Regions from separate parts of the Paenarthrobacter sp. YAF11_1 genome, predicted to be linked through region 2. Evidence: riboswitches for the same ligand, from Rfam matches in the RefSeq annotation. Region 2 holds a riboswitch; each other region holds the start of a gene.
What was found. A riboswitch is a leader RNA that binds a small molecule or an ion and turns the genes downstream of it on or off. The one in region 2 is predicted to bind cyclic di-AMP.
Positions count from the first base shown of each region.

Region 1: linked by a shared signal. The riboswitch ahead of AB4Y77_RS12470 (hypothetical protein) and the one ahead of AB4Y77_RS17050 (C40 family peptidase) in region 2 are both predicted to bind cyclic di-AMP.
Region 3: linked by a shared signal. The riboswitch ahead of AB4Y77_RS16080 (hypothetical protein) and the one ahead of AB4Y77_RS17050 (C40 family peptidase) in region 2 are both predicted to bind cyclic di-AMP.
Region 4: linked by a shared signal. The riboswitch ahead of AB4Y77_RS14490 (hypothetical protein) and the one ahead of AB4Y77_RS17050 (C40 family peptidase) in region 2 are both predicted to bind cyclic di-AMP.

Region 1 covers NZ_JBFRDF010000007.1:38,578-40,770, forward strand. Annotated here, with positions in the region: gene AB4Y77_RS12465 (ATP-binding protein) at 1-874, shown strand, start outside; cyclic di-AMP (ydaO/yuaA leader) riboswitch at 1,007-1,168, shown strand; gene AB4Y77_RS12470 (hypothetical protein) at 1,174-2,019, shown strand; gene AB4Y77_RS12475 (dolichyl-phosphate beta-glucosyltransferase) at 2,190-2,193, shown strand, end outside.
Region 2 covers NZ_JBFRDF010000011.1:128,007-130,199, forward strand. Annotated here, with positions in the region: gene AB4Y77_RS17045 (NlpC/P60 family protein) at 1-556, opposite strand, end outside; gene AB4Y77_RS17050 (C40 family peptidase) at 656-1,402, opposite strand; cyclic di-AMP (ydaO/yuaA leader) riboswitch at 1,407-1,567, opposite strand; gene AB4Y77_RS17055 (M23 family metallopeptidase) at 1,714-2,193, opposite strand, start outside.
Region 3 covers NZ_JBFRDF010000010.1:101,356-103,548, forward strand. Annotated here, with positions in the region: gene AB4Y77_RS16080 (hypothetical protein) at 1-991, opposite strand, end outside; cyclic di-AMP (ydaO/yuaA leader) riboswitch at 994-1,138, opposite strand; gene AB4Y77_RS16085 (hypothetical protein) at 1,268-1,501, opposite strand; gene AB4Y77_RS16090 (ATP-dependent DNA ligase) at 1,547-2,193, shown strand, end outside.
Region 4 covers NZ_JBFRDF010000008.1:224,741-226,933, forward strand. Annotated here, with positions in the region: gene AB4Y77_RS14480 (NCS2 family permease) at 1-283, opposite strand, end outside; gene AB4Y77_RS14485 (copper resistance CopC family protein) at 398-1,030, shown strand; cyclic di-AMP (ydaO/yuaA leader) riboswitch at 1,205-1,373, shown strand; gene AB4Y77_RS14490 (hypothetical protein) at 1,377-2,159, shown strand.

The sequences.
Region 1 (2,193 bases), on a different contig from region 2:
GTTGGAGCAGCTCTCCGAGGTAGCCACCAAAGTTTCGCGCCTTCCTCTCGACGCCGGTGAGGTGGCACTTGCTGTGCGCGTACCGCCGTCGGCCGCCCATCCCGGAACGGAAGTCGGCAGCGTTGGCCATGCCCTCAACCAGATGCTGAACAACGTCTCCAATGCCCTGGAAGCGCGCCAGGAAAGCGAGACCAAAGTGCGCCAGTTCGTCGCGGACGCGTCGCACGAACTCCGAACGCCGCTGACGGCCATCCGCGGTTACACCGAGCTGCTGAGGATGACCGAGAACTTCACCGATGACGGCCGAAAGTCGCTGTCACGCGTCCAGAGCCAGTCCGAACGGATGACCACCCTGGTGGAGGATCTGCTGCTCCTTGCCAGGCTGGATGAAGGCCAGCCGGTCAAGGTCACGGACGTGGACCTCACCCAGTTGGTGATCGAAACTGTCAGCGATGAGAAAGTCATGGCACCGGACCACATCTGGCAACTTCAACTGCCTGATGAGCCCGTCACGGTCCGGGGTGACGCTACGCAGCTGCACCAGGTCCTTGCCAATCTTCTCTCCAATGCCCGCAAACATACCGACTCCGGCACCACGGTGGTCACCGGCGTCATGCTCTCTGCCGATGGCAGCGCTGTGGTGACCGTGACGGACAACGGGCCCGGCATTCCAGAGGATTTCCAGGGCCGGATCTTCTCCCGCTTTGCCCGCGCCGATGCCGCGAGATCGGGGTCTGAGGGCACCTCCGGACTGGGCCTGTCGATCGTTGAATCCATCGTGGAAGCGCACGGCGGCACCGTGGAAGTGACCTCACGGCCGGGGCGCACGGAATTCGCCCTTCGACTCCCTTCGGTCGCCAACGAACAGATGTAACGAAGTCAGCAAAGCGACTCACCGGCGCCGTGATCTCTGTTACCTAAATGTGACTTCTGCGAATTCCTCCTGTACCGTCGAAAGGGTGGGTCGCCCCAACTGACCCGCATCCGGGATGCGCCGAGCTCTGCCACTTCCCGGAGTCCGTTCTTACTCCGAGGCAGAGACGGGGGACCCAGAGTCTCCGGGCCCAGGCATTTATGCCGGACCCTTGGGGTGAAGCCGCAGCGTGATGCGCGGCCGGATGACCTCATCCGAACCCGACAGCTAACTCCGCAGGCGCTGAGAGGTAATCACACATGTCTGAATTCAATGATCAGACGCGCCCTTCCGCGCGTCACCGCGATGAGCACAACGCACCGTTGACCAAGTCGCAGGCTGTCCTCAAGAACGCTGCCCGCCAGGGTAAGTCCGGCCACCGCATGTCGGTTGTTGCCGGTGTTGTAGCCGCTGCGCTGGGCGTTGCATCGCTCGGTACTGCTGCCAACGCCGCCCTGACCCTCCCCGAGGTAAGCCGCGTTGCAGAGACCCAGGCGAATGCCCAGGTTAGCAACAACAAGACAGCTGAAATCTCCGCTTCCTTGGATGCAGCCGCCGCAAAGGGCGCCGCTGACAGGGCTGCCGTGGACAAGGCCGCTGCCGAAAAGGCTGCCGCCGAGAAGGCCGCAGCGGACCAAGCCGCTGCTGAAAAAGCAACCGCCGAGAAGGCCGCAGCCGACCAAGCCGCTGCGGAGAAGGCCGCCGCTGATGCTGCAGCCAAGCAAGCCGCCGACGCCGCTGCTGCTGCCGCCGCCGCTGCCGAAGCTGCAGCTGCTGCCGCCGCCCCGAAGGCCGTGGACGACCCCGCCGCCGCCAAGGCCTACGCTGCCAGCATCCTTGGCAACTACGGCTGGAGCGCCAGCGAAATGACTGCGCTGAACACCCTGTGGGAGAAGGAATCCAACTGGAAGACCACCGCCACCAACGCTTCCAGCGGCGCTTACGGTATTGTCCAGTCGCTGCCGGCTACCAAAATGGCAACTGCGGGTGCTGACTGGCAGACCAACTACCAGACCCAGATCAAGTGGGGCCTGAACTACATCAAGGAACGCTACGGATCCCCGTCGGCCGCCCTGGGCTTCCACCTGGCAAACAACTGGTACTAAGCCAGACTGCTTGATCACCGCGCCGGTTCCCGCCGTTCGCACCAGTACCCACTGGAGCGGATGGCGGGAAACGGCGCGGTTTTCGCGTTTCACAGGTGCCGTCCATGGTTCACAGTGGGATCACAGCTTCCACCTAAAGCCCTCTTAATCGGCGGGCCCATTCTGGAAACATGA
Region 2 (2,193 bases):
GCCAGTCGTGGAAGTTGATGCCAACTGCTGCCAGGGAGTTCGTCACCAGCATGGTGCAGTCCTGGGTGACGCCGAGCTGTGCGTAGGCGGCAGCGGCGATTGCAGCGCCAAGGCCACTGGCAGCGGCCGGAGCCTTTGCCGCAGGAGCCGCGGGGTTGACGGCCAACGTGGCGTTGCCGGCAGTCGCCGTGCTTTCTGCGGTCTTCTTGGTTTCTACCTTCGCAGGAGCCTTCTTCTCTACGGGAGCCGGAGCCTGCACCGTGGTGACCACGGGGCGCTCGTAGGAGATGGCAACGGTGGAGTCCGCAGCGATGGTGGCCTGGACTACCGACTGGACGTCAAGGGTGGACGTCGAGGTGGACTCACGGTCCACGTTGGTGTCGGCGGCGTTGGCAGCAACACTGCCGGTCAGGACCAGGCCTGAAGCTGCGGCAATAACAGCCGCCTGGCGGCCTACGCCGCCGGCGTTTTCACTGACGGCCTTCGCGATCACGGCAAGCGAGCTGGTCTTGGGGGCCTCAGCGCGATGCCGTGCAACCTTGGATGCACTGGTCATGGTTTTCTCTTTTCGTATCCGCGTGTAGTTGGGGTACACGCGGCTCATCGGTGCGCCAGCACTTGGGGGCATGCTGGCGAACCCCGAACCGGATTGTTTCTAGCGGAGGGTAAAGAAGGAGGACGTGCCCGTGGAGGCAGCCGAGTGCAGGAGCGTGCCCTGTCCCGGGTTCAAGGCGCTGATCATCATGCCGTTGCCAACGTAGATGCCTACGTGTGCTCCGCCGTTCTGCATGACCAGGTCACCGGGGGCAGGAGTGCTGGTGGGCTTCATGGCAGTCCAGGCGTTGACGCGCGGGATGCTGATGCCGGCCTGGGCGTAGACCCACTGGGTGAAGCCGGAGCAGTCCCATCCGTTGGGCGTGGTGCCGCCCCAAACGTACGGGTGGCCGATGCCGGTGTAGGCGATCGCGGCGAGGCCGGAAGCGGCAGCGCTGGAAGCAGCGTCCTTGGCTTCGGACGACTTCGCGGTCACAGCGCCTGCGGTGGTCTGGTTGCCATTGGCCGCGGTCCGCTGGGTGGTCTGCGAAGCGCGCTGGACAACCTTGGGAGCTTCCTTGGTGGCCACTACAGGGCTTTCGAAGGAAACAGTGGCGGTGGGCTCTGCGGTGACTACCGCAGTGGTGACCATCTGCTGGGTGCTGGAGGCTTCCGACTTGGAAACGTCGGTGTCCGCTGCCTGGGCCGGAAGACCGACACTGAGGACGAGGCCTGAGGCTGCTGCCAGGACGACGGCCTGACGGCCAACGGTACCGGCGTTGGATGAAACAGCCTTGGAAAGCGTGTTCAAGGGGTTCGTGCGAACCGATTCAGCGCGGTGGCGCGCAGGGGTAGTGCGTGATGACACGTAGGTAGCCTCTCCCAATGCCTGCGAGGTGAGCTGTCGGATTCGGATGGGAGTCATCCGGCCACGCTGCTTCAAGGAAGCTTTGCGACTTAACCCCAAGGCCTTCTTGCGAAGACCAGAAGTGGTTCCCCCGCCCCTGCCAGACGATTTATGCGAACGGACCTCGAGTGGTGGCAGAGCTAGGCAATCCACTCAAGTGCACCGGCCCCCTAAAAAGCCGATGCGCTTTGTACGGTACAACAGTTGAACGCGAATGTCACATTCAGGTCACGGGGTGTGTCACGAATGCGAGAGACAACCATCAACTGTACTTAGAGCCAGCCCATGGGGTCAACGACTTCACCGTTGACCTGTACTTCAAAGTGGAGGTGGCAGCCTGTGGAGGCGCCCGTGGTGCCGCTCAGCGCCACAGTGTCGCCGCGGCTTACCGTCTGGCCTACTTTAACGGTGAAGGACGACAGGTGGTTGTACGTGGTCTCCAGGCCGTTGCCGTGGTCTACCACAACGCGGTTGCCTCCGCCGTACTCGTGCCATCCGGCAAAGGTGACCTTGCCACTGGCCGCGGCATGGACGGCGGTGCCGCACTGGGCCACGAAGTCCTGGCCGCGGTGGAAGTCGCCGGAACCACCCGTGAGGGGGCTGACGCGGTAGCCGAACGGGGAAGCCGTCGTCAGGGTGTCCAGGGGGCTGGCCATGGTGCCTGTGGACGAGGCGCGCTGGATGCTGCCGGCGGACTGCGCGCTGAGCAGTTGCTTCAGCTTGCCGTCGGGGTCGGCTGCGGTAGCTACTGC
Region 3 (2,193 bases), on a different contig from region 2:
ACGGCGACACAGGTGCGGGCGCCTCCGGAATCGTGGCCGGCTGGCCGGCTGCCGACGTCGCTGCAGCTGACGCGGAGGGTGACGAGGCCGTCGAGTAGGAGGCGCTGGGTGCGGGTGCCGCTGTGCCCGAATTTCGATCGGCGGCGTTGGCTTCCTGGGAAGGCGTCTCCTGGCCGAAGAACGGCAGCTCGAGGGCCTGCCCCAAGGTCCCGGCTGTCAGGACCAGGCCGAGGGCGCCAGCCACCACGGCCATGCGCTGGCTCATGTGCTTGACAGACGCAGCTTTACGCAGGACCGCCTGGGTTTCCCGGCCAAGGGACGATCCGCCCATTCCCGGCCTGGAAGAACTGGGAGCGACCGACTGCTTTCGAACGTCCTTGCGGCTTGCCAGTGAAGCCGACGCTGTGGCGGCCGCAGCAACTTGCGCCGGGGATGTGCCCCGCGGTGAAACGGGTGCGGCAGCCGGCTCGTGGCGGGCGCCCACAACAGGAATGGCGGCGGTGGCAGGTTGGGACGCGGCAGGCTGAGGCGTTGTCGGCTGCTCGGAATCCTCCTGCTCGGAACGTGACGCCTGAACAATCGGAATGGCCGAGGTAGGAGGCCCCGGCGTGGTGGAAGCCGGAGCTGCAGCCTGTGCGGCCTCCACGACCGGAATGGCCGCGGTTGCCGGCTCGGCAGCTTCGGAGGGCTCTCCTGTTGCGGATGCAGCTGGCTCGGCCTCGGACGACGCCGGGGCGGCGGGCGCGATCACAGCCAGGGTTGCCCGCTCCCGCTCGGCCGCGCGCGCGGCCGCTCGCGTGATGGGTGTCGCGACGGTGGGAAGGGCCGCAGTGGCGGCCTCCGGCGTCGTGCTTGTCGTTCCGGGTGCGGCAGCAGTGTCTGCCTGCACGCTGATGGGGGATCCGCTGGGTTGGGCCCGACGGCGTCCGGTTGGCTTGGTGCGCTCGCGTTCAGTCTCGGCGCGGCGCGGCTGATCCATGGTTGGGGACATGGTGGTTGCCTCTCAACGCCTTCGAGGTTAGCTGTCGGGTTCGGACGAGGCCGTCCGGCCGCCGTAGCGGCTTCACCCCAAGGACTTTGGAAAGTCCGGGAACTTTTGGGTCCCCCGCCTCTGCCGCGGGTCTGGCGGATCCCGGAATGCGGCAGAGCTCGGCGTCATTCCGGAAGCGGCCCAGCGGAGATACGGGTCGCCCTACGACGGTACATGAGCCGGAAAGTAAAGTCACATTAATATAACGGACGGTAGGCCTCCCAAGATGAGAGGGTTCTAGCGTTTAGGCTTCGGGGCCGGTGCCGGCGCGGGCAACTCATGCTGGATCCTCTGGATCTGCACGGCTTGGTGGGTTTCCGGGCGGAAGATTTCATCCGCCACTCCCAGCATCCCGCCGGTAGCTGCACGCCGGACCTTGCCCTGGCTGCTCCGGCGCGATGACCAGTACCACACGCCGGCCATCAGAGCCGGGAATCCGAGCACTGCAGCCGCCGCGAGCAAGATATCCATGGCCCAACACTAGCTTCGCGCTGCACCGGCAGGTAGACATTGACTATGGACCTGCCTGTGATGCCACCCGTCTCGCCCATGCTCGCCAAGTCCGTCCCCACCATCCCCGATGTTGGGCACTACGAGCCCAAGTGGGACGGATTCCGGACCATCGTCTTCAAAGACGGGGATGAGATCATCCTGGGGAGCCGCAATGAGAAGCCCATGACCCGCTACTTCCCCGAACTGGTGGAGGCGCTGCGGAAGAACCTTCCGGACAAATGCGTGATCGACGGCGAGATTGTCCTGATCGAGGGCAATCGGCTCGAATTCGAGGTGCTTCAGCAGCGGATCCACCCGGCCGACAGCCGGGTGAGGATGCTCGCCGAGAAGACCCCGGCGTCCATGATCGCGTTCGACATCCTCGCCCTCGGCGACGACGACCTCATGGGCAGGCCGTTCTCCGAACGCCGCGCCATTTTGGAGCGTGCGCTGGCCAAGGCGGAGCCTCCCGTGTACGTCACGCCCGCGGTCACGGCCCTGGAGCGCGCGCAGGAATGGTTCGTGCAGTTGGAGGGCGCAGGTCTGGACGGGGTGATGTCCAAGCCCTTGGACGGGATGTATTTACCCAACAAGCGCGTGATGTTCAAGACCAAGCACGAGCGCACCGCGGACTGCGTGGTGGCTGGCTTCCGCTGGCACAAGACCGCGAA
Region 4 (2,193 bases), on a different contig from region 2:
AGGCGTTGACGCCCAGGCCGGTTGCCACGGCGAACGGGTGCTTGGCCCAAGCGCCCATGAGGATGGTCAGGATTCCCGCCACGAAGGCCGTGGTGGCTGCGACGGCCGTGAAACCGAGGGAGGCCCCACTGGAATCCGCCCCGGAAAGAATCAGCGGGTTCAGCACCACGATGTAGCTCATGGCGAAGAACGTTGCGAAGCCGCCACGAATTTCCCTCGAGTACGTGGATCCACGTTCAGTAATTTTGAAGTAGCGGTCTACGGCAGAACCTTGTTTAAGCATGAAGGACTCCGGGGATTGAGGGGAGTGTGCTCTCAAATCCTAAGCGGTCCGGTACGGGCCCTCCGGACGATTCGCCTAGTCTGTAAGGAAGCCAACACTAGGAGAAACCGCCCCATGCGTACCATCCGCCCGCTTCTGGCCGCCGTCGTCGCTGCTCTTGCCTTCGCGTCCGCCCTGCTGTTTTCTGCGGCTCCCGCGTCCGCCCACGACGTCGCTGAATCCACGACGCCGGCCAACGGTACCGCCGTGACGCAGGTCCCGGCGTCGGTCTCCATCACGTTCAACAACCGACCGCTTGCCATCGGTTCCGGCGTGACGGTCACGGCAGGTGGCGAAAACTGGGCCGACGGCCCCGTTGAGATCATCGACAACCAGGCGGTCCAGAAGCTGCGCGAAGGCGCCCCGGGCGGCGAATACACAGTGGTCTGGCGCGTCGTCAGCAGCGATTCCCACCCCATTGAGGGCACCTTTACCTTCACGGCCACCGTAGGAAGCGCGACGGCGGCCAACGGCTCGGCGGCAGTCTCGCCGTCCGCTTCAGCACCTTCAGCAGCAGTACCGACGGCGGGGACCGGGGCGCCGGGAACCGGTAACAGCGAGCCAGCCGCGGATGCCTCCCAGCCCTTCCCGTGGAGCATTGTGGGCTTGGCGGTTGTTGCTGTCGGTCTCGTTATTTTTCTGGCTGTTACAGCGCGGAGAAAACTCGCTGCTTCGAACGACTCAGATGGCGATTCTCCCGCGGAATAACAGGGTTTTCTACGTAGCTGCGAAGATCTCGAAACGGTTACTGCGACACGCCGGAAGCGCGCTTCTCGTTACTTAAATGTGACTTCCGCGTGATCATCGCGTACGGTAGTACCTGTGCCTGTTCCACGTAACGGGCACTTCCGGCCTGATTGCCTAGCTCTGCCGCAGTCCGGAATCCGTTCGCAGACAAACCTTACGGCAGAGACGGGGAACCCATTTTAGGTCGCTTTCGAGCGTGCCTTGGGGTGAAGTCACGAAGCTTCCGCTGAACAGCGGGGGATAGTGGCCGGGTGACTCCCATCCGAATCCGACAGCTAACCTCGCAGGCATCGGGAGAGGCTCTTTCATGTCTTCACGCATTCTTCGCGGCCGTCGTAAGGCGGACAGCGTACGTCCTAATCCGTTCATCTCCATCTCCAAGGCAGTCGCCAGCAACGCTTCCGGCGCTGGCCGCCAGGCAGCTGTTATTGCAGCAGCCTCGGGCCTTGTGTTGACCGGCTCCATTGCAGCTCACGCTGCTGAAGCTCCGGTTCAGCGGGATTCCAGCCCGGCCACGGTCGCTGAGACCGTTTCAGCCGACGCTCCCACCCAGGTTGTTACCGCCCTGGCTACGGCTACCGTCAACTTCGAGCGCCCTGCTGTTGCTTCCGTAGCAGCTCCGGTTATCGAGAAGCCTGCTCCGGTTGCTCCGGCTCCCGTCGCCAAGAAGGCAGCAGTCACCACTGCCGCCGCAACGGCTCCTGTTGCCAAGGCTGCTGCTGCCGCTCCGGCCGCTGCTGCTCCTGCTCCCGCTGCTGCCCCGGCCGTGGGTGGCGTCAACGCTGCCATGGTTGCCTCGGCTTACGCCCAGATCGGCATCATGCAGGACTGCACCGCCATGGTGGAGCGCGCGCTCGGCTCCGCAGGCATCCCCGTTGGTGACCTCGGCCCCATGCAGTTCATGAACTACGGCAAGGTTGTCAGTGACCCCCAGCCCGGTGACATGATCGTTCAGTCCGGCCACGTCGCCATCTTCATCGGCAACGGCCAGGCCATCAGCGGTGGCATCAACGGCAACCAGACGGGCATCCACCCGATCAGCTGGTTGACCGCTACGGGTCCCCTGACCTACGTACGCGCTGGCGCATAAGCCTCACGCTTCAGACCAAAGGCCGGTGTCTTTG